DNA from 3 places in the Daeguia caeni genome. Region 3 is predicted to be linked to each of the others. Evidence: predicted binding sites of a transcription regulator. Region 3 holds the regulator's gene; each other region holds the start of a gene.
What was found. Region 3 encodes LexA, which represses DNA repair genes until DNA is damaged. Its sites were predicted from a motif close to TGTTCNNNNTGTGTTCNG; they were not measured.
Positions count from the first base shown of each region.

Region 1: the regulator LexA is predicted to act here: its motif matches at 3,458-3,475, upstream of dnaE (DNA polymerase III subunit alpha).
Region 2: the regulator LexA is predicted to act here: its motif matches at 5,703-5,720, upstream of ACFO1V_RS03835 (DNA recombination protein RmuC).

Region 1 is NZ_JBHSEL010000119.1:44,972-52,642, reverse strand. It holds gene proS (proline--tRNA ligase) at 1-1,316, shown strand, start outside; gene ACFO1V_RS12450 (lipoprotein-releasing ABC transporter permease subunit) at 1,319-2,638, shown strand; gene ACFO1V_RS12445 (ABC transporter ATP-binding protein) at 2,638-3,321, shown strand; gene dnaE (DNA polymerase III subunit alpha) at 3,756-7,244, shown strand; gene ACFO1V_RS12435 (NAD(P)-dependent oxidoreductase) at 7,432-7,671, opposite strand, start outside.
Region 2 is NZ_JBHSEL010000036.1:26,102-33,772, reverse strand. It holds gene ACFO1V_RS03870 (hypothetical protein) at 1-76, opposite strand, end outside; partial or broken gene ACFO1V_RS03865 (transglutaminase-like cysteine peptidase) at 572-1,135, opposite strand; gene dapE (succinyl-diaminopimelate desuccinylase) at 1,508-2,695, shown strand; gene ACFO1V_RS03855 (hypothetical protein) at 2,703-3,308, shown strand; gene truA (tRNA pseudouridine(38-40) synthase TruA) at 3,446-4,201, opposite strand; gene fmt (methionyl-tRNA formyltransferase) at 4,205-5,125, opposite strand; gene def (peptide deformylase) at 5,125-5,652, opposite strand; gene ACFO1V_RS03835 (DNA recombination protein RmuC) at 5,754-6,977, shown strand; partial or broken gene ACFO1V_RS03830 (Rdx family protein) at 7,222-7,478, opposite strand.
Region 3 is NZ_JBHSEL010000053.1:134,778-142,448, reverse strand. It holds gene gltA (citrate synthase) at 1-208, opposite strand, end outside; gene gltX (glutamate--tRNA ligase) at 438-1,859, opposite strand; gene ACFO1V_RS08580 (ComEC/Rec2 family competence protein) at 2,207-4,777, shown strand; gene lexA (transcriptional repressor LexA) at 5,040-5,756, opposite strand; gene ACFO1V_RS08570 (molybdopterin molybdotransferase MoeA) at 5,962-7,176, opposite strand; gene moaC (cyclic pyranopterin monophosphate synthase MoaC) at 7,203-7,671, opposite strand, start outside.

The sequences.
Region 1 (7,671 bases), on a different contig from region 3:
TGTCGCGCTATTTTTTGCCCATTCTGAAGGAAAATCCAAAAGAGGCGGAGATCGTTTCTCACCGGCTGATGCTGCGTGCCGGTATGATCCGCCAGCAGTCGGCAGGTATCTATGCGTGGCTCCCGCTTGGCTTGAAGGTTCTCAACAAGGTCTGCGATATCATTCGTGAGGAGCAGAACCGCGCAGGCGCGAATGAAATCCTCATGCCGACAATCCAGTCGGCCGATCTGTGGCGCGAAAGCGGCCGTTATGATGCCTATGGCAAGGAAATGCTGCGTATCCGGGATCGCCAGGATCGTGAAATGCTCTATGGTCCGACCAATGAGGAAATGGTCACGGACATTTTTCGCGCCTATGTGCGTTCCTATAAGGATCTGCCATTGAACCTCTATCATATTCAGTGGAAGTTCCGCGACGAGGTGCGTCCACGCTTTGGTGTCATGCGTTCGCGCGAATTCCTGATGAAGGATGCCTATTCGTTCGACCTTGATTATGAGGGTGCGAAAATGGCCTATTACCGCATGTTCGTGGCCTATCTGCGCACCTTCGCCCGCGTTGGCCTGCAGGCCATTCCGATGCGCGCCGATACTGGCCCGATCGGTGGTGAGCTGAGCCATGAATTCATCATTCTGGCCGAGACGGGCGAAAGCCAGGTCTATTGCGACCGCGCCTATCTCGACATTGAAGTGCCTGGTGCGGATACGGATTTCCGCAATGACGCGCAGCTTACCGAGATCGTCAATCGCTGGACAGCGCCTTATGCCGCAACCGATGAAATGCATGATGAAGCGGCATGGGAAAAGGTCAGGCCGGAAGACCGCCTGTCTGCCCGTGGTATCGAAGTCGGCCATATTTTCCATTTCGGCACCAAATATTCCGAGCCGATGGGCGCGAAGGTACAGGGGCCGGATGGCAAGGAACATCTGGTGTCGATGGGGTCCTATGGCATTGGCCCGTCGCGTCTGGTTGCCGCCGCGATTGAAGCCTTCCATGACGATGCCGGCATTATCTGGCCAAAGTCGATTGCGCCGTTCGGTGTTGGCATTGTCAACATGAAGCCGGGCGATGAAGCCTGTGATGCCGTCAGCGAAAAGCTTTATCAAGCTCTGAGCAATGCTGGTCTTGATCCGCTGCTCGACGATACGGATGAACGTCCGGGGTCGAAATTCGCTACCATGGACCTGATCGGCCTGCCGACCCAGGTCATCGTCGGCCCGCGTGGCGTTGCGGCTGGTGAAGTCGAAATCAAGGATCGCAAGACTGGTGAACGCCAGACACTTTCGGTTGAAGCTGCAATTAATATGCTGGTTGCCTGAAAATGAGTGACGCGGCGGCAAAGACCGAGCCCAGACAGACAGCGAAAGCAGCACGGAAAGAGCCTGGCTCCGGGCCTTTCTCGGCTTTCGAGCGCATGATCGCCTGGCGCTATCTGCGGGCGCGCCGTCGCGAGACCTTCATTTCGGTGATTGCCGGATTTTCGTTCACCGGCATCATGCTGGGTGTTGCGACGCTCATCATCGTCATGGCGGTGATGAACGGTTTTCGCGCCGAGCTGCTGACCCGTATTCTTGGTATTAACGGCCATCTCATCATGCAGCCGATTGACAGGCCGCTTGATGATTATGCCACGCTGATCCCGCGCATTGACGCCATTCCCGGCGTCAGCTTTGCCATTCCGGTCGTGGAAGGGCAGGCGCTTGTGCAGGGCAATGTCGGCGCTGGCACGGGTGCTCTGGTGCGGGGCTTGCGTGAGGAAGATCTGGACAAGCTGAAACTTGTGTCCGGCAATATCCGGCAGGGCACGCTGACAGGCTTTGATCAGGCAGGTGGCGTTGCCATCGGCACCCGTATGGCCGAAAATCTCGGCCTGTCCGTTGGCGACAGTCTGCGCGTCATTTCACCAGAAGGCGACGTGACACCATTTGGCGTCAATCCGCGCGTGAAGGCCTATAATGTCGTGGCGATCTTTGAGATCGGCATGTCGGAATATGATGCCTCCATTGTCATGATGCCCCTCAGCGAAGCGCAGCTTTTCTTCAATCAGGAAGGCAAGGTGCAGTCGCTCGAAATCTTTGCCGACAATCCCGACAATGTGGATGCGCTGCGCGCACCGATTGAGGAGGCGGCCGGCCGCCAGTTGTCGTTGATTGACTGGCGTCAGCGCAACCAGACCTTCTTCTCGGCGCTGGAAGTCGAACGCAATGTCATGTTCATGATCCTGACGCTGATCGTATTGGTTGCGGCTCTCAACATAATTTCCGGTCTCATCATGCTGGTGAAGGACAAGGGACGCGACATTGCCATCCTGCGCACCATGGGAGCAACGCGCGGCTCGATCCTGCGCATCTTCCTGATGACGGGGGCGGCGATCGGCGTTGCCGGCACATTTGCCGGTGTCGTCCTTGGCATTGTCGTCTGCCTCAATGTCGAGCGCATTCGTGAGTTCTTCTCGTGGCTGTCCGGCACGACGCTGTTTAACCCGGAACTTTATTTCCTCAGCCAGTTGCCGGCAAAGATGGATCTGGGCGAAACGCTGTCCGTCATCATCATGGCACTGGTTCTTTCCTTCATCGCCACGATTTTCCCGGCCTGGCGTGCAGCCAAGCTCGATCCGGTTGAAGCCCTGAGGTATGAATGATGGCGGGGAATATTGTTCTGCGGCTGGAAAATGTTGCGCGCGCCTATAAGGAAGCCGACCGCGAGCTGGTCATTCTGAAAGACGCTGGATTTACCTTGCGGCGTGGCGAGATGGTGGCCCTGGTCGCCCCTTCAGGAGCCGGAAAATCCACCCTGCTGCATACGGCCGGTCTGCTGGAACGGCCGGACAGTGGCGATGTCATCCTTGATGGGCGTTCCTGCAAGGATCTGTCCGACGAGGACCGCACGGCGATCCGCCGCAACGATATTGGCTTTGTCTATCAGTTCCATCATTTGCTGCCGGAATTTTCTGCGCTGGAAAATGTCATGATGCCGCAGATGATCCGCGGCCTTGACCGGAAGGTGGCGGCAGAACGTGCGCAGATGCTGCTTGATTATATGAAGATTGGCAAACGCGCTTCGCATCGTCCGGCGGAATTGTCAGGTGGCGAACAGCAGCGCGTTGCAATTGCGCGCGCGGTTGCCAATGCGCCTTTGGTGCTGCTGGCTGACGAGCCGACCGGCAATCTTGATCCGACAACCTCCACCTATGTCTTTGGCGCGCTGGAAGCATTGGTGCGCCAGTCGGGCCTTTCTGCGCTGATTGCTACCCATAATCATGATCTGGCCCGCCGGATGGATCGCGTCGTGACGCTGAGGGACGGCAAGGTCGTCGATCTCTGATCTGGCGCCCCTCGGAGGTTTCCCCCCACGAAAACATGTTTGCAGCGTGCCGCACGGTAAGCGCGCAGGCGCGATTCTGCCTATTCATATTCTGTAAACCTTAAATGCAAGCGGACGCTCTGATTGGTGTTGACTTATGAACAAAAAAGGAACAAACTAAAAACATAAGTGAACGAGAGGAGCTTTCCATGACTGATATCGTGCAAGACGTTCTGTCCTTCATCTCCGTCAGCCTGTTTGTCGCCACTTTCGCCATCTGGGTCAGCGCAATCTGAACAGCGGACAATTTTCGTGCAGCCTGTTCACAATTGCCTGTTTCTGTGGACATGCGATGCGCATTGCCGGAAACTGCGATAAGCACCTCATAGAATCGTGGGGGCGGACCCGCCACGACACATGCGACGGAACTGGTGCAATCAAACAGGATTGATGCAATGAGTGAGACAGCAGACAATGCGACGGCAACAGGCGGATCATCACCGCGCTTTGTGCATCTGCGGGTTCACTCGGCCTATTCCCTGCTGGAAGGTGCGCTTCCGGTTGGAAAGATCATCAAACAGGCAATAGCCGATGAGGCGCCGGCTATTGCGATTACCGATACGAACAATCTTTTTGGTGCGCTTGAATTTGCGCAGAAAGCCTCGAAAGAGGGGCTGCAGCCGATCATCGGCTGTCAGCTTGATATTGCCTTTGGCGATCACAGCGACAACAGCCGTAGTGCCAATCGCAAGATGGCGCTGGATCTGGCGCCACTGGTCATGCTGGCAGCGACCGAAGAAGGCTATGCCAATCTGGTTCGGCTGGTCAGCCGCGCCTATCTCGATACGCCAACCGGCGATCCGGTGCATATCGAAGCGGGCTGGCTCAGGGATCTGTCCAGGGATATCATTGTTCTGACCGGCGGGCCGCTTGGGCCGATTGGCCATGCGCTGTCGATGGACAGGCCCGATCGGGCGCGTTCAAGGCTTGAATTCCTGAAGCAGATTTTTGGCAATCGGCTTTACGTCGAATTGCAGCGCCATGCCGGCTATAACCGTGCGCTTGAGGCAAGGACCATCGGGCTTGCCTATGAGCTTGATTTGCCGCTGGTTGCCACGAATGAGGCCTTTTTCCTTACGGCGGAAGATTATGAGGCGCATGACGCCCTGCTTGCGATTGCAGAAGGCCAGATCCTGTCAAACGATGATCGCCGTCGTCTGACGCCGGATCATTATCTGAAAAGCCGTGCCGAAATGGTGGCGCTGTTTTCCGATCTGCCGGAAGCGCTCGACAATACCGTCGAAATCGCTCAGCGCTGCAGCTGGTTCACCCAGACCAGAAAGCCGATCCTGCCGCGCTTTACCGGCGAGACGGAGGAACCTGAAGCAGCCATGCAGGCAGAGGCCGATGAGCTGGCGCGTCAGGCGCGCGAGGGGCTGAAAATGCGGCTGGAGACGGCCGGCTGTGCGGAAGGCTATACGCCTGAGCAATATGAAGAGCGTCTCGAATATGAGATCGGCATCATCACCCGCATGAAATTTCCGGGTTACTTTCTCATTGTTTCGGACTTCATCAAGTGGGCAAAGGCGCATGACATTCCCGTCGGGCCGGGGCGTGGTTCGGGTGCGGGTTCGCTGGTGGCCTATGCCCTGACCATCACCGATGTTGACCCGTTACGCTTCTCGTTGCTGTTTGAACGTTTTCTTAATCCGGATCGCGTTTCGATGCCGGACTTCGATATCGACTTCTGTCAGGATCGCCGCGAAGAGGTGATCCGCTATGTGCAGGAGAAATATGGGCGCAATCAGGTCGCCCAGATCATCACCTTTGGTACACTGCAGGCGCGCGCCGTGCTGCGCGACGTTGGGCGCGTGCTGGAAATGCCTTATGGTCAGGTTGACCGTCTCTGCAAGCTGGTGCCGCAGAACCCGGCCAATCCGGTATCGCTTGCCCAGGCCATCGAAACAGAACCGAAGCTGATGGAAGAGCGCGAGAAGGAGCCGGTCGTTGGCAGGCTGCTTGACATCGCGCTGAAACTTGAGGGGCTTTACCGCCACGCTTCAACGCATGCCGCCGGCATCGTGATTGGTGACCGACCACTGTCCGAGCTCGTGCCCATGTATCGCGATCCGCGTTCGGACATGCCGGTAACCCAGTTCAACATGAAATGGGTTGAACAGGCAGGCCTCGTCAAGTTCGACTTTCTTGGCCTCAAGACGCTGACGGTGCTGCAGACGGCCGTCAAGCTGGTGGCACGCAAGGGAATCAAGATCGATCTCACCCATCTGCCCTATGATGACAAGCTGACCTATGAAATGCTCTCGCGCGGTGAGACGGTTGGCGTGTTCCAGGTGGAAAGTGCGGGCATGCGCAAGGCGCTGCTTGGCATGCGACCTGACCGGATCGAGGATATTATCGCCCTTGTTGCGCTCTATCGTCCGGGGCCGATGGAAAATATCCCGGTCTATAATGCGCGCAAGAATGGCGAGGAAGAAATTGCCTCCATTCACCCGAAGATCGATCACCTGATCAAGGAAACGCAAGGCGTCATTGTCTATCAGGAACAGGTGATGCAGATCGCGCAGGTGCTTGCCGGCTATTCGCTGGGTGAAGCAGACCTGTTGCGCCGCGCCATGGGTAAGAAGATCCGCGAAGAAATGGACAAGCAGCGTGCCCGTTTCGTGGATGGCGCGGTTGAGCGGGGTGTGGACAAGGCGCAGGCAAATATGATCTTCGACCTGTTGGCCAAGTTTGCCGACTATGGCTTCAACAAGTCGCACGCTGCAGCCTATGGCATTGTTTCCTATCAGACCGCCTATATGAAGGCGCATTATTCGGTCGAGTTCCTCGCCGCGACGATGACCTATGATATGAACAATACGGAAAAGCTGAATGATTTCCGTCTGGAAGCCATGCGGCTTGGTATTGAGGTCGTCCCGCCTTCCGTCATGACCTCCTATCGTGCCTTCGAGGTCGGCGAGCGCAAGATTTTCTATTCGCTTGCGGCGATCAAGGGCGTGGGCGAAGCGGCCGTTGACCATATCGTGGCGGTGCGGGCGGAAAAGCCATTTGAAAGTCTTGAGGATTTCTGTGAGCGCATCGATCCGCGCATCGTCAACCGGCGCGTGCTGGAAAGCCTGATCAATGCCGGGGCGCTGGATTGCTTTGGTCATTCGCGTGAATCGCTCAGCGCCGGTATTGATCGCATCATGGGGTTTGCGCAGCGCACGCAGGAAAATGCGGCAAGCGGTCAGTCCGATATTTTTGGCATGTCTGGCGTGCCAAAGGAAAAGCTCATCCTGCCGCAGGTTGCGCCATGGTTGCCATCGGAAAAACTGCATCGCGAGTTTCAGGCTGTCGGCTTTTATCTTTCCGCCCATCCGCTGGACGAATATCGCCAGGTTCTGGAGCGCATGCGCGTGCAAAGCTGGGCCGATTTTGCCGCTGCCGTGAAGCGTGGCGCAACGGCTGGCCGTCTGGCTGGAACGGTCACCGCCCGTCAGGAGCGCAAGACCCGTACTGGTAACAAGATGGGCATTGTGCAATTGTCGGATGCGACCGGCCAGTTTGAAGCGGTGCTGTTTTCGGAAGGGCTGGCGCAATATCGTGATCTGCTGGAAAGCGGCAAATCCGTTGTTGTGACTGTCGCAGCAGAAAACCGGCCGGAAGGAATTGGCCTGCGTATCCAGACCGTCCTGTCACTGGAAGATGAAGCCTGTCGGATGCAGAAGGCAATGCGACTTTATCTGCGTACAGCCGATGTCATTCGCCATATCGCGCCGCATTTCAATACGCGCGGCGACGGGCAGGTCAGTCTCATTCTGATCAAGGATAATGGTCAGCGCGAAATCGAGATCGAGCTGCCGCACCGCTATCGTGTCTCGCCGCAGATCGCCTCGGCAATGAAGGCAATACCGGGCGTCGTTGACGTGGAGCTGGTCTGATCTTTCCGGTGTGTCAAGAACACACCGGAGATCCGGCTCAACCGGCAGGTCTCAATGACCGTATGCACTGGTCAATATCAACCGGTTATTTCAATGAACGGCTGCCATGGGCGCATATCACCCGGCGTGGGGCAGGGGCTCTATATCACCGGGCGGCATATTGATTGGGGGCATCAATCGACGCCTATCAATAGGCCGCGGTAAAGCGCTTGCGGATATGTCTGCCCTGCTCGGCCTCATCGAGAATGGCGACGGCAAGATCAGCGACAGAAATTTTCGAATTGCCGTTGGCGTCAAATACCGGCTCATCGCCGCCGAGACGATATTGGCCCGTGCGCTCTCCCGGCTCTAGCATGATGGCCGGCGAAACAAAACTCCATTCCAGTTCGGTTTCCGCACGCAGATCATTGAGCGCTTGCCTGGCCCC
Region 2 (7,671 bases), on a different contig from region 3:
ATGGGTTTTCAGCAAAGGCAGCACCAGCGTTCAGTGTAACGACAAGGGCAGCAGCAACAAGAGCAATCTTTTTCATTTTCATAATCCTTATCCCTTGGTCCTCTGGTCTGATGACTTCAGAAGACTTTCATTGGCAGCAAGCCGCAATGGCTCGTTCCGAACGCGCCGGACCTATCTGGAGGTCCGAAGCCCTCGTCATCATCTGCAGTGCATCTTCATTCCGGTCAGATCAGGCGCATAATCTGGCCTCATTCATTTTTCGACCGGCGCTGCCGGCACAGCATTCGGCAGCGGGAACAAGCGCGAATCCCCTGAACATGGGCGACATCTTTCCCGTTCCAATAGATTCAAAATGGAGAACAATGCTGAATTTTACCAGTAACAAAAATGTTCGCCGGCTCACATAAAATTGCTCATGACTTTTTGGAAATCTTACCTATGGCATTATTTTATTATTTATTTTCAATATGTTAAACAAACACTATCTGCTCACACCCTTGTGAGAGTCTTCTTGTGCTCATCAAAAGCAAACAGAGCACGTGCAAACATTGTACAGATTATATGAACAATTTCACCTTGCACGCACAGTGGCAACAGGGGCTGGGCAGTTCTGCACCACCACGGTTCTGCGCCCGGCAACAGACATCCATTCACCCGCATGGGCAGGCGACTGCATCTTGATGTAGCAATGAAGGTCTTCTCAAGCGGAAGCACTTCATTGCGCAGATTGTCGAAATATAGTCACCATGATCAGTGCACACCGTCAGCACCACATGCGGCTCACGCCCCTGCACCAAGGTGATCAGCAACAGGGATGGATCGATCCCCCGCGCCATGAGTCTGGCGCGTTTGGCGAGCACAAAATCCTCGCAATCGCCCCTGCCTTGGCCGGTATCGCCCAATAATCACGCAAGCCGTAATTCTGCTGATCCGGAACGGCGCCTATGCTGCGGTTGACCGCATCATTGACCACCTGCAGCAGTGCACGCCGCGCATCGGTCAATTTCAGCGGAGCTGCAACCTTGTGCCTGCAGCAATCATCCGGTTTGCGCCTGCACCAGTCGAGATGGCCACAGGGAATGCTGGTAACCCTTCCCGTCTCGTTCAACTCTGCCGCTGCGGCCGGAAAAGTGATTGCCCAATGCCGGTCAGGGTATGCGGCAAGAACTGCCTCAGCTTTCCCATGCGCGTGTTCCCGTCAACCGGCCATATAGGCTCATTATCAACTTCAGCTTACTGAACGACGGCATTGTCGGCCCGGTCAAGCACAAACAGGCAGGCAAGGCCGCCATGCACGAAAGGGCACAAAGCAGTTCCAGGAAAAGTGGGCTCCGGTTTTCCGTCCGGAACTGCGCAAAAGACAAACTGCAGTTCCAGGAAAAGTGGGCCCCGGTTTTCCACCCTGGAACTGCGAAATGACAGTATGTCGGAGCAATTCAGTGTTTCCGTGAAAATCTGAATTGCTCTAGTCTTGCAGCCAATTGATTCTCTTTGTCAGTTGGATGCCATGACCCTGCCTGTTGATCCCGCCGAAAACCTTGCCGCCCTGATCCGCTGCCCCTCTGTCACGCCTGCTGAAGGCGGCGCACTGGGCGTACTGGAAAACATGCTGAAACCCATGGGTTTCAGCATCGAACGCCCCGTTTTCAGCGAAGCGGGCACACCGGACATTGAAAATCTCTATGCACGCAGATCCGGCAATGGCCCGCATCTGATGTTTGCCGGCCACACCGATGTGGTGCCGCCCGGCGATGAGGCGCTGTGGAAACATCCGCCCTTCTCCGCCGCGATTGAAGACGGCATCATGTATGGCCGCGGCGCAGTGGACATGAAGGGCGGCATTGCCTGTTTCGTCGCAGCCGTTGCCCGGCATCTGGAAAAACATGGCAGCCTCGCGGGCAGCATCTCCTTCCTCATTACCGGCGACGAGGAAGGCCCGGCGATCAATGGTACGGTCAAGCTGCTGGAATGGGCAAAACAGCGTGGCGAAAGCTGGGATGCATCGATCGTCGGCGAGCCGACCAATCCCACCACGCTGGGTGAAATGATCAAGATCGGCCGCCGTGGTTCCCTTTCCGGCACCATCACCGTACATGGCATTCAGGGCCATGTCGCCTATCCGCAGCGTGCGGACAATCCGGTGCGCGGCATGATGTGCCTGCTCGAAAGCCTGCTCGATCCGGCCTTTGACCATGGCACGGAAAATTTCCAGGCCAGCAATCTGGAAGTCACCACCATTGATGTCGGCAATCGCGCCACCAATGTGATTCCCGCCAGGGCGACGGCAGGCTTCAACATCCGTTTCAACGATACCTGGACGGCAGAAAGCCTGAAGGCCGAGATCTGTGCGCGGCTGGAACGCGCAGCCCAGGCAAACCGCCTGCGCCCCGGCCGTGACACAGCAATTCAATATGATCTCGTCTGGAATGAACGCCCAAGCCATGTCTTCCTGACACGGGACGACAGGCTGATCGGCACGCTTACCCGATCGATCGAGGCGGTGACCGGCAGACGCCCGGAGCTGTCCACCTCTGGCGGTACGTCGGATGCCCGTTTCATCAAGGATTATTGCCCGGTGGTTGAATTTGGCCTTGCCGGCCAGACCATGCATATGGTCGACGAGCGTGTACCGCTTGCGGAACTGGAAGATCTGACGCAGATTTACGAACGCTTCATCGCTGATTTTCTTGCATAGGGTGTGAATGCCGAGCCTCGACGATATATTTCGCTATTTCAACGGCGTATGGCGCATGATGCTGGGGCGCCGTGATGGTCTGGATTATCTCGATATTTCGGCAGAGGATTTCTGGTCTTCCTTTTATGCCATTGTCGTGGCGCTGCCGCCGCTCTTTGCAAGCTGGGTCAGCGCTGCGGCCAATCTGACCGCGGGCCGCGAGGAAGCCGGCTTTCGACTTGCCATCATCCTGCGCCTGGCCTTTGTCGATATTGCCGCATGGGTCATTCCGCTGATCCTTGTCGGCCTGCTTGCGCGCACGATCGGCATAGCCAGCCGTTATGCGCCCTATGTGATTGCGACAAACTGGGGCACGGCGCTTGTGTCCTGGTTCTTTGCCCCGATCACCCTGTTGCAGCTGTTCGTGCCTGACAGCGCGGATGTGACGACGCTGTTTGCCTTCATCATGTTCGGCGCATCTGTCGTGTTAGGCTATCGCCTGACGCATGTTGCCCTGCAACGACCGCATGTGGTTGTCGCGCCGTTCTTTGCCTGTGTCTTTTTCGGCACGCTGTTCCTGACCGTGCTGCTGCAGCAGATCTTCCGGATCGGCTTTGCCCATCAAGCCTATTAAAACAATTCCAGAAAAAGTCGAAACAGGTTTTCCGCCCGGAACTGCGGGAAACAACATGTCAGAGCAATCAGCATTTCCGTGAAAATCCGGATTGTTGCAGGAATGTGCCTGTTTGCCCGCTGGCGCTGGCATCAGGCCTAAAACGGAAAGGCGTAATCCACACCGACGAGATACAGCCCATAGGGCGGGGCCACCTGACCACAGGCCTTGCGGTCGCGCGCTTCAAGAGCTGCCTGCAGGTCATCCGCCGTCCAGCGGCCAACCCCCACTTCCATCAGGCTGCCGGCAAAGGAGCGCACCTGATTGTGCAGGAAGGAACGCGCCGACACCCGCAATTCGACATAATCCCCTTTGCGCGTGACATCGAGACGGTCGAGCGTCTTGACCGGGCTTTTGGCCTGACATTGCGTGGCACGGAAGGTAGTGAAATCATGTTCGCCTAGAAGCCGCTGGGCCGCCTCATGCATGGCCTCATGATCAAGCCGCTTCTGCACCCACCATGCCCGCTGATAATCCAGCGCCAGCGGCGCGCGACGATTGCAGATGCGATAGAGATAATGCCGCGCGCGGGCGGAAAAACGCGCGTCGAAAGCATCCGTCGTCTTTTCGACATTGAGAATGCTGATGCGCTCATTGGCCATCACCAGATGGGCATTGACCGCATCGCGCACCTTGCCGGCAGCCCAATCCCTGGAAAGATCGACATGCGCCACCTGCGCTGTCGCATGTACACCGGCATCCGTACGACCAGCCGCACTCAGCGTCAGATCCTCGCCGCAGAATTTCCTGAACGCCTGCTCAATCGCGGCCTGAACCGTATGGCCGTTTTCCTGACGCTGCCAGCCCGCATAGGGCGTGCCGTCATATTCGATCAGAAGCTTGTAACGCGGCACTGTTCAAAGAACCTTCGTCACATGTGCACCACGCAGGAAATCTGCCGCCGCCAGAGGCTTGCCACCAGAGCGCTGCAGGCTCACAAGCCGAACCGCGCCCTTGCCGCAGGCAATCGTCAGGCGTTCATCCAGAACCGTGCCCGGCACGCCATTGCCCTCACCCAGCGTCGAGCGCAGCAATTTCACCCGCTCAACCGCGCCATTGATTTCCATTTCGCACCATGCGCCCGGAAAGGGCGACAGGCCGCGAATCCTGTTGTGCACATCCCTGGCAGGCTTCGACCAGTCGATGCGCGCCTCGGCCTTGTCGATCTTGGCGGCATAGGTGATGCCTTCCTCGGCCTGCGGCTGCAGGGCAAGGCTGTCGCGCTCAAGCGCGCCAAGTGCGCGTACCATCAGGTCTGCCCCGATCTGGCTGAGCCTGTCGTGCAATTCGCCCGCCGTCATATCCGGCGTGATCACCACCTTTTCCGCCATGGCGACAGGGCCGGTATCAAGCCCCTCGTCCATCTTCATGATCATCATGCCGGTTTCGCTGTCACCGGCCATGATCGCGCGCTGGATCGGCGCCGCCCCCCGCCAGCGCGGCAACAGCGAGGCATGACCATTGTAACAGCCAAGGCGCGGCGCTTCGAGAATGGCCTTGGGCAGCAGCAGCCCATAGGCCACCACAATGGCAACATCAGCCTCAAGAGCAGCAAAGGCTGCCTGTTCTTCCGGATCTTTCAGGCTCTTTGGTGTAAAGACCGGAATGCCAAATTGTTCGGCCTTTTCATGCACCGGCGACTTGGTGAGCTCCAGCCCGCGCCGCCCCGCCGGGCGCGGCGGCTGGGTATAGACCGCCACCACCTCATAGCCATGGCCAATGATGGCCGTCAGGATCGGCACCGAAAATTCCGGCGTGCCCATGAAGACGATACGCATCACAGCACCTTCCTGCCCGCCCGCTCCCTGGCGAGCTTCCTGAACTTCTTGATCACCATGTCGCGCTTCAGCTTCGACAGATGGTCAATGAACAGCACACCATTGAGATGGTCAATCTCGTGCTGCAGGCAGGTCGCCATCAGCCCATCCGCATCCATGCTCTGCGGCTTGCCCTCAAGGTCGAAATATTCGACCCTGATTTTCGCCGGGCGCTCCACCTCCGCATAATAATCGGGAATCGACAGGCAACCTTCTTCATAGGTGCCACGCTCATCCGAGGAGGAAACAATCTGTGGATTGACGAAAACATGCGGCTGTTTCTCCTCGTCGCCCTTGGCGAGATCAATAACCAGCATGCGGATCGGCTCGCCCACCTGAATGGCGGCAAGGCCAATGCCCGGCGCATCATACATGGTGTCGAACATGTCGCCGGCAAATTTGCGCAACTGGTCATCAAAGCGTTCAACCGGCTTGGAAACCAGACGCAGCAGCGGATCGGGGAGAATGATAAGCGGTTTTACTGACATGGCTTCCACGTAATCGCTCGATGCGAACTCGTCAATTGCGCTTTGCAAAATGTTCCCGTTTTGATCTCTGCAAGTTTGTACGAATCAGCTAAGCTTGCAAAATGGAAAACCAGTCTTTGTTGCATGAACCGCTGTTACAGCTTGGCAGCACCATCTTTTCGCTTGGCGATCTCCTGCTTGCGGCCATTGTGGTGGTGGTGCTCTGTCTTGCCCTGTTTCTGATTACGGCCGCCCGTTCGGCCCGGCTGCGCGCCGTGGCAGAAGCGCAGGCGGAAGAACGTGCCCGCGAAGCCGAATATCGCATGGCCGAAATCCTCAAGGCCCAGGCCGAAATGCAGGGCCGCATGCAGACCATGGCGGAGGTCTTCGGCTCGCGCCAGGCAGAGCTGAATCAGGCCATTCGCGAGCGGCTTGACGGCATGACCCACCGTCTCGGCCAGACCATGACCGAACAGACCCGCTCCACGCATGAAAATCTCGCCAAATTGCAGGAGCGGCTTGCCATCATCGATACGGCGCAGAACAATATCCAGTCGCTTGCCGGTCAGGTGGTGCAGTTGCAGGCCATCCTTGCCAACAAGCAGACACGCGGCGCCTTTGGCCAGTCACGCATGGAAGCCATCATTGCCGATGGCCTGCCGCAGGGCGCTTATGAATTTCAGGCAACCCTGTCGAACGGCACCCGCCCCGACTGTCTGGTGCGCATGCCAAACAATGCGCCGTCTCTGGTGGTTGACGCGAAATTCCCGCTCGAAGCATGGAACGCCATGCGCGAAACCGAACAACCGGAAGCGCGCAAACAGGCGATTGCACAGTTTCGCCGCGACATGGAAACCCATATCAAGGACATTGCCGACAAATATCTGATCCCCGGTGAAACCCAGGATACGGCCTTTCTGTTCGTGCCATCCGAGTCGATCTTTGCCGATATTCATGAACATTTCGAGGCGCTGGTGCAGCGCGCCCATCGCGCGCGCGTGGTGATTGTCTCGCCATCGCTCCTGATGCTGTCGATCCAGGTCATTCAGGCCATCCTGAAAGATGCGCGCATGCGCGAACAGGCCCATGTCATTCAGGCGGAAGTGATCCGGCTGATGGAAGATGTGGCGCGGCTTGATGAGCGCGTGCGCAAGCTGCAAGGGCATTTCCAGCAGGCAAGCAAGGATATTGACGATATTCTGGTGTCGTCATCCAAGGTCATGAAGCGCGGCGCAAAGATCGAGGCGCTGGAACTGGGCGAAAAACCGATCGAGGACGCCCCGCAGACGCGCCCCGGCGAACGAACACCCGGCGCACTGCGTTTGCGCGTGGTCGATGAAGACTAGGCAGTTCCAGAAAATGTCGAAACCTGTTTCCGTCCGGAATTGCGGAAAACAGGGCGGCAAACCATTTGCCAGAGCCATTTTAGCGTTTCCGTGAAATCGGGATGGCTGCGCGTTCGGGAAACGCCTGAAGCCTTTCACAAGCCTGCATGTCATAACCTGCGACCCACGCATCAGGTTTCGGACCAATGGGCTTAAATTCAGGCCACGAAAACCACTTCAAACCTGCATGAAAACCTGCATGGCATTATCCGGCTGTGGAGCTGCGATCTGCATGACCCAGATCGCGCTCTGGCCAGACAAGATCACGCACGCGCTGTTTCAGCACCTTGGCCTCCGGAAAGCCGTTATCGCGCCTGCGTTCCCAGACAAGCGTTTCACTGCCATCCGGCTATGCACGCGGATTTCAAAAATACCGCCTGTGCCGGGCCTCAGCGACACTTCTGCCAGATCCTGGCCAAAAGTCTGCAGCAATTCCTGCGCCAGCCATGCCGCGCGCAGCATCCAGTTGCATTGCGCACAATAGGTAAGAGAAATTCTGACGGTCACGGACTGTAATCTTTCGCCTTTGGCATGACATATTCCGCTTGGGCAATTCAGATTTCCACGGAAATGCTGATTGCTTCAACATGCTATTTTAACATTGTTTCGCAGCCTAGGCGGAAAACCGGTTTCCACTCTTCCTGGAACTGCCACT
Region 3 (7,671 bases):
GGTACAGCAGAACGCCTTCATCACCATCAATATAGGTGATCTTGGATTCACAGGATGCCGTCGAAGTGAAACCAGGATCGTAGGTGAAAACCTTTGCATTCTTGTAGAGCGGGCCAATATCAACGACATCCGGACCGACGGTGCCTTTTCGCACAGGGAGTTCGAAAGTCTTGCCGTCGAGGGTAAAGCTGGCTGTCCGTTCTGACATCGTTTTTCCTTTCGTATCCTTCTCGCCGTTGGGTACGGCTTATATCTAATCGCCTGTTTTTTCCTGTAGTAATATTCTTGAATTCAGGCTCCAGATAGCAACAGGAACCCCCCATTCCTATAAAATGCTACAGAATTTAAACGCCAAACTATCCAAAACCGTACATGATGCAATGCACAATTTGGCCTAAATTCAAACCTTCCGTCACGCCTTCGTGAAAACCGGCATATTAAACGATTTGATCGCGTATACGGCCCAAAGATTCTTCGCGGCCAAGCACGGCAAGCACATCGAAGACGCCCGGAGAAGTGGCGCGTCCTGTTAATGCGGCACGCAAGGGTTGCGCAATCTTGCCAAGTTTCAGGCCGGACTTTTCGGCAAAGGCGCGCACGATGGCGTCAAGTGATTCACTTGTCCATTCCTGGGCGGCCTCAAGTTCTGGCAGGATGGATTTCAGCACGGCGCGGCCTTCATCATTCAGCAGGCTGGCCGCTTTTTCATCCAGTGCAAGCGGACGTTTGGCAAAGATGAATTTTGCACCATCGGCCAGTTCAACCAGCGTCTTGGCGCGTTCTTTCAGGCCCGGCATGGCGGCAAGAAGCTGTTCTGTGCCCTTTTCTTTGATTGCAGCCAGAAGATCGGTGCCGTCTTCAATTTCCGGCAGGACTGAAATCAACGCATCCAGAAGTTCCCTGTCGCTGCTGGCGCGCATATAGACGCCATTGATGGCCTCCAGTTTCTGGAAGTCGAAACGGGCAGCCCCTTTGTTGATGTCCTTTACGTCGAACCATTCAATCATCTGTTCGGTCGACATGATTTCATCATCGCCATGGCTCCAGCCAAGGCGCACCAGATAGTTGCGCAGGGCAGCCGGCAGATAGCCCATGGCACGATAGGCATCGACGCCCAATGCGCCATGACGCTTGGACAGCTTTGCGCCATCAGCGCCATGGATCAGAGGAATATGTGCCATCTGCGGCACATCCCATCCCATGGCCTTGTAGATGATGGTCTGGCGGGCTGCATTGGTCAGGTGGTCATCGCCGCGAATGATATGGGTGACCCCCATGTCATGGTCGTCCACGACGACGGCATGCATATAGGTCGGTGTACCATCCGAGCGCAGGATGATAAAATCGTCCAGATCCTTGTTCGGGAAACGCACTTCGCCCTGAACGGCATCATGAACGACGGTTTCGCCTTCGCGTGGTGCCTTGATGCGGATAACAGGCTTGACGCCCGCAGGGGCCTCTGCTGGATCACGGTCGCGCCAGCGGCCGTCATAGCGTGGCGGACGGCCTTCAGCGCGGGCCTTTTCGCGCATTTCTTCCAGCTCTTCCGGTGTGGCATAGCAATAATAAGCCTGACCGCGGGCGACCAGCTCTTCGGCCACTTCACGATGACGCGGAGCGCGTTCAAACTGTGAAATTGCTTCGCCATCCCAGTCAAGGCCAAGCCAGGTCAGGCCATCAAGAATGGCTGCGGTTGCGGCTTCCGTGGAACGCTCACGATCGGTGTCTTCAATGCGCAGCAGCATCTTGCCGCCGCAATGCTTGGCGTAAAGCCAGTTGAACAGCGCAGTGCGCGCACCGCCAATATGAAGAAATCCCGTGGGCGAAGGGGCAAAACGGGTGATAACCGGTTTCGACATGATAGCTCCACTATGCCGCGCGCCGCCGTCAATCAGCAGGCTTGAGGCGCGTTCGAAAAGATGAATCCCGTCAGTTGATTCCGGCGGGAAGACGTTGCATCGGGGAAAGCACAGGTTGGCGGTTCACCAACATGCAATTCCCATTTTCGTTGCGGTTCATGTATCACAGACAGCCGTGCGCGCAAGGGCCTAGAATGACTTTCACGAAGTTGAGAAGGCAGAATTGCAGTCAAAACAAATGATTGCATTGCTGCTCGCAGATTGCCTTTTGGTTGTATCTGAATTGCGCTATCCTCCATGCAGGCAATGCTGCGGGCCAGCAGCAGATTACGCAGTCAGGCGGGGGAATGACGCGCGTATTGAAAGGGAACGAAACCGGCGAGGCAAATGAGCGCGCACTCCTTGCGGGTGCTGCCGAGGTGGCTTTTCGCGCCAGGACGCCGGAGAGGGAGCAGGCTTTCGCGGATGGCTCTGACAGCCTGCCATTACAGCCCTCCGATGCTGGCGCGAAGCATCCTTCATTTTTTGAAACATGCAGGTTTTATGGCGCGCGGCAGTTCCAGTTGTTGCAGGGGGCAATTGCGACGGAAACCGCGCGCGGCACGGCTTTTCTGTTCCTGCCGGTTTTCATGGGAATGGGGGCGGTTATCTATTTCACCTTGCCATTCGAGCCAAACTGGACACCGCTTGTTGCCCTGACATGTCTGACTGTATTGCTGCGCTATGGTGTGCGGCATCATTTTGTTGCGGCCAGTCTCACCAATCTGGCGCTGGCCATACTGGTCGGGCTTCTTGCCGCAAAATGCGAGACAGAGCGGCGCGCCACGCAAATTCTGGGTTCTGATGTCACGACTTACCTGACAGCACGGGTTGTGATGCTTGAACAGCAGGATAAGGACAGTTTTCGCATCACGCTGGATGTCCTTGACACTGCGAGACCCCAATTGCGCCATGCACCGCAGCGCGTACGGGTGACAGCGCACGATATTCCCGCTGCAACATCTGTCGGAAGCGGACTTCAGGGTTTTGTGCGCCTGCGCATGCCATCCGGCCCGGTTCGTCCGGGCAATTATGATTTTGCCTTCAACAGCTATTTCACGGGTATTGGTGCCAATGGTTTTTTTCTGGGTACGCCCAGACTGGTCAACGTACCTCCGGCAGAGGGAATCCATGGGCAGGCAAGCAGCTGGATCGCTGCCCTGCGCGTACGGATATCGGAGCGGGTTGAGACCACACTTGCCGGGGAGGATGGCAGTGTTGCGGCAGCGTTGATTACGGGAATCCGCGCCGGGATCAGTGACAAGACCAATGAGGATCTGCGCAAGGCAGGTCTGGCGCATATCCTGTCCATATCGGGGCTTCATCTGGCGCTGGCGGCGGGAGTGGTCATGGTATCCCTGCGCTCGCTCTTTGCGCTGTTTCCCGGTTTCAGTCTGCGCTATCCGGTGAAAAAGATCGCAGCCTTTCTGTCGCTGTTGAGCTGCACGTTCTATCTTGCTCTGTCGGGCGCGGATATCGCCGCACAGCGCAGCTATATCATGATCGTCGTCATGCTGCTTGCCGTACTTTCCGACCGGCGCGCCATGAGCATGCGCAATATTGCCATTGCAGCCATGCTGACCATCGCCATCACGCCGCATGAAGTGCTGGGGCCGAGTTTCCAGATGTCATTTGCAGCCACCGCCGCGCTGATTGCAGCCTATGCGTGGTGGCTGAAAAGACATGCCGGTAATGAGCAGCCTGCGCCAGTGGGGATTCCCGGCGCAAGCCCGTTTGCCAGCATGATTGCAAGACCGGTGTTCTTTACCGCCGCAACATCAATTGTCGCCGGAGCTGCCAGCGGTGTTTTTGCCGCCTATCACTTCAACAATACCGCTCCGTTAGGACTCGTCGGCAATGTTCTGTCGCTGCCTGCCATATCCCTGATCATCATGCCATTTGGCGTGCTGGGGCTGTTGTTGATGCCTGTTGAGCTCGACTGGTTGCCATTGCAGATCATGGGGTTCGGCGTCTGGCTGGTGCGTGCGATTGCAGAAAATGTGGCTGCATGGGCGCCGGATGGCAATCCAGGCGCCATGCCTGTGCCCACACTTCTCAGCTGGGCATTGGCGATCATCCTGCTCGTTACGCTCACGACGTGGTTAAGGCTTCTGGCTGTACCACTCATGGTCATCGGTCTTGTTGTCTTCATCCGCGCGCCAATGCCCGACATTCTCGTCTCGGAAGATGCAAAGCTTGTGGCCGTGCGGCTTTCCAATGGCGATATGGCGCTTAATCAGACGCGTCCGTCCAGGTTCACGAAAGATAATTGGGGCAAAGCCTATCTCGTCCGTGCCTTCCTGCCGCCCCGCCAAAGCAGCAGTGGCGCGGTAGCATCTATCACGGACGATAGTTTTCTCTGTGAGGAAGGGCTATGCGCAATCAGCCTGCGCGATGGGCGGATGCTGACCTATACGAACCGGCCGGCCATGGAGGAGGCTGCCTGCAATATTGGTGATATTGTCGTTCTGGCAATTCCCGGAAAATCCTTGCGCTGCAAAGATCCGGACAAGCTGACCATCACACGCCAGCAGCTTGCTCTGGCCGGTGCACTGGAAATCTGGCTGGAGGACAGGCACTGGCCGGACGGGGCACCAGCCGCTCGTGCCATGACAGTCTTGGCTGCTGAAAACGATGATGGTGGGGTAGAAGCGGAAATGAAATGGCCGGAAAGGCAAGACGGGCTTCCTGTTTCCAGGGCCATGCTGACCGAAGACTGGTCGCAACCGGCAAGTCTGATGGCGGGGGACCATGGCATCGTGCTGCGCTTTGCCATAGGCGTGCCAGTGCGGCCATGGCATGAGCACAGACTCCATTCACGCGCAGCACGCGGATTGCCTGATAGTTATCAGCAGCAGAAACGTCTGGCACAAGAATAATCCGACAGGGGCAATGGAAGATGAGAATGACTAGGCAGGCCTGTTTGCAATAACAGAAAGAGGGTTGATAATCTGATTCAGGAAAACAGATTATTTTGTTGATTTATAATAGTTTTGTTTTCATGCATGTTGACGGTCGGCACGCGACATCAAGCAGCAAATCTGTCCATTTCAAATCTGTCCATTTGAAGCGCCACATGCGGAAGCGCGATCTGGCGCATTTCGACAGTGTATCATAAGGGGGCACCTTGACGAGGGCGCATTAATAGCGGCGTATCAACCCCACCAGCTTGCCCTGTACGCGTACGCGGTCAGGGCCAAAGATCCGGGTTTCATAGGCCGGATTGGCTGCTTCAAGCGCGATGGAGTCGCCCTTGCGCCGGAAGCGTTTCAGGGTTGCTTCTTCATCATCGACCAGAGCCACCACGATTTCACCCGGCGTTGCGCTGTCGCTGCGCTTGATGATGACCGTGTCGCCATCAAAAATGCCGGCCTCGATCATCGAGTCGCCCTTGACTTCAAGTGCATAATGCTCACCGGGGCCGATCATTTCCGGTGGCAGGTTCAGCATGTGGGTCTGATTCTGGATGGCCGAGATTGGTACGCCGGCTGCAATGCGGCCCATGACAGGCACGGAAACCGTGCGGGTCGAGTCATTATTGGCCGAGATGGGAATTGCATTGTTCGGCAGTGGTGTCTTGCCGAGACTGCCTTCGATCACGCTTGGCGCGAACTTCTTCTTCGCATTGAGCCCAGGGGCGATGGAATCAGGCAGGCGGACAACTTCCAGCGCGCGTGCCCGGTTGGGAAGCCTACGGATGAAGCCGCGTTCTTCCAGCGCCGTGATCAGACGATGGATGCCGGATTTCGAGGCAAGGTCAAGCGCTTCCTTCATTTCATCGAAGGATGGCGGAATGCCCGTTTCTTTCAGTCGCTCGTGTATAAACAGCAAAAGCTCGTGCTGTTTGCGGGTTAACATGCGAACGGCCCTCCGACAGAATCGAGAAAAACAAAACCAGAACGAACACTATATGTTCCAGTCTTGTTCTGCAATGGTTTTAAAAAGATTAAAGCCTGTTCCGCTTTTCAAAAGACCGAAACGTCATGTTTGTCGGGCATCTGCCGGGTGGGTTTACGATTTGGCAGTAAAAACAGAACGATAGGTGCTGATTTTCCGCTCTTTATCATAAGGGAACGATCTCGCAGTCATCGCCGGCCCTGGCGGCTGGTGCATTTTCGCGCCTGATCAGAATGGCGTCGCTCCTTGCCAGAGCTGTCAACATGGAAGAATCCTGCACCGGAAAAGGCGTAGCGACAAGCCGTCCTGTTGCATCTGATTCCAGCTTGACGCGGACGAAATCCCGGCGTTCGCCATTGGTTGGCATGTCGACACCGAGGATGGCTGGCTGCGGTGTGACGGTCTGTTTCAGGCCTGTGAGTGTCGCAATGAGCGGGCGCAGGAAGACGAGGCTGCAGATGAAGCTTGAAACCGGATTGCCGGGCAGTCCTAGAAAATGCACCACTCGGCCGCTAATGGTTTTTCGTCCATACATGAGCGGCTTGCCGGGGCGCATGGCGATTTTCCAGAAGCCGATCTCGACCTGATTTGCCTTGAGGGCGGCGGCAACATAATCATGGTCTCCGACAGAAGCGCCGCCAGAGGTGACAATAATGTCGGATCCGCGTGCAATCGCCGCGTCAATCGCGGTGGTGATCATGTCGAGATTATCATGCAGAATGCCCTGGTCATCAGCAATGCCGCCGGCGCTGCGGACGATCGCGCCGATGGCATAATTATTTGATGCAATGATCTGATCCGGGCCGGGAGGCGTGCCGGGAAGCACGAGTTCATTGCCGGTTGCAAGGATGGCGATGCGCGGCCTTTTCGCCACCGTCACGGTGGCATTGCCGCTTGCAGCAGTCAGGGCAAGGTGACGCGCATCAAGTCTTGTTCCCGTTTCGACCAGCATCTCGCCCATGGTAAAATCAAGTCCGGCACGACGGATATGGCGGCCCTTGCTGACACCATCAAGAATCGTAACCTGATTGCCGGTACGCGCGGTGTTTTCCTGTATGACAACCGTATCCGCGCCATCAGGCAAGGGGGCGCCTGTGAAAATGCGCACGGCCTGTCCGGGGTGAAGCGTGCCAGTAAAATGCATGCCCGCAGCCGATTCGCCAATGATTTCAGCCGTAAAAGGGTAGGTGACCGGCTCTGGCGCAATCAGCGCATAGCCATCCATGGCCGAGCAGTCGAAAGGCGGCTGATTCAGTCTGGCGATGACAGGTTCTGCCAGAATCCGGTTGCCAGCCTCGGCAATCGGCACGGTTTCTGTACCGGTTGGCATGACGGAGGACAGGATGCGCTCAAGCGCTTCATCGACGGACAGCATGGACATGTGCGCCTCTGTTACGGCAGGTGAAATCAGATTTTCCAGTCGCCCGATTTGCCACCGGATTTTTCAACCACACGAATTCCCGTGATTTCCATGTGTTTGTCGGCTGCCTTGGCCATGTCATAGATTGTCAGACATGTGACGGAAACGGCCGTGAGTGCCTCCATCTCCACACCTGTGCGGCCCTTGAGTTTGGCGATGGCACGAACATGGAGCCCCGGCAGATCATGATCCGGGGTGATGTCGACGGCAACCTTGCTCAGCATCAGCGGGTGGCAAAGCGGAATGAGATCAGCCGTTTTCTTGGCTGCCATGATGCCTGCAATGCGCGCTGTTGCGATGACGTCACCCTTGGCCGCATTGCCCTCCAGAATGAGGGCAAGCGTTTCCGGTTTCATTTTCACCGCGCCTTCGGCAATGGCGATGCGATCCGTTTCGTCCTTGTTGCCGACATCGACCATATTGGCCGCGCCAGACTGGTCGATATGTGTGAGCCTG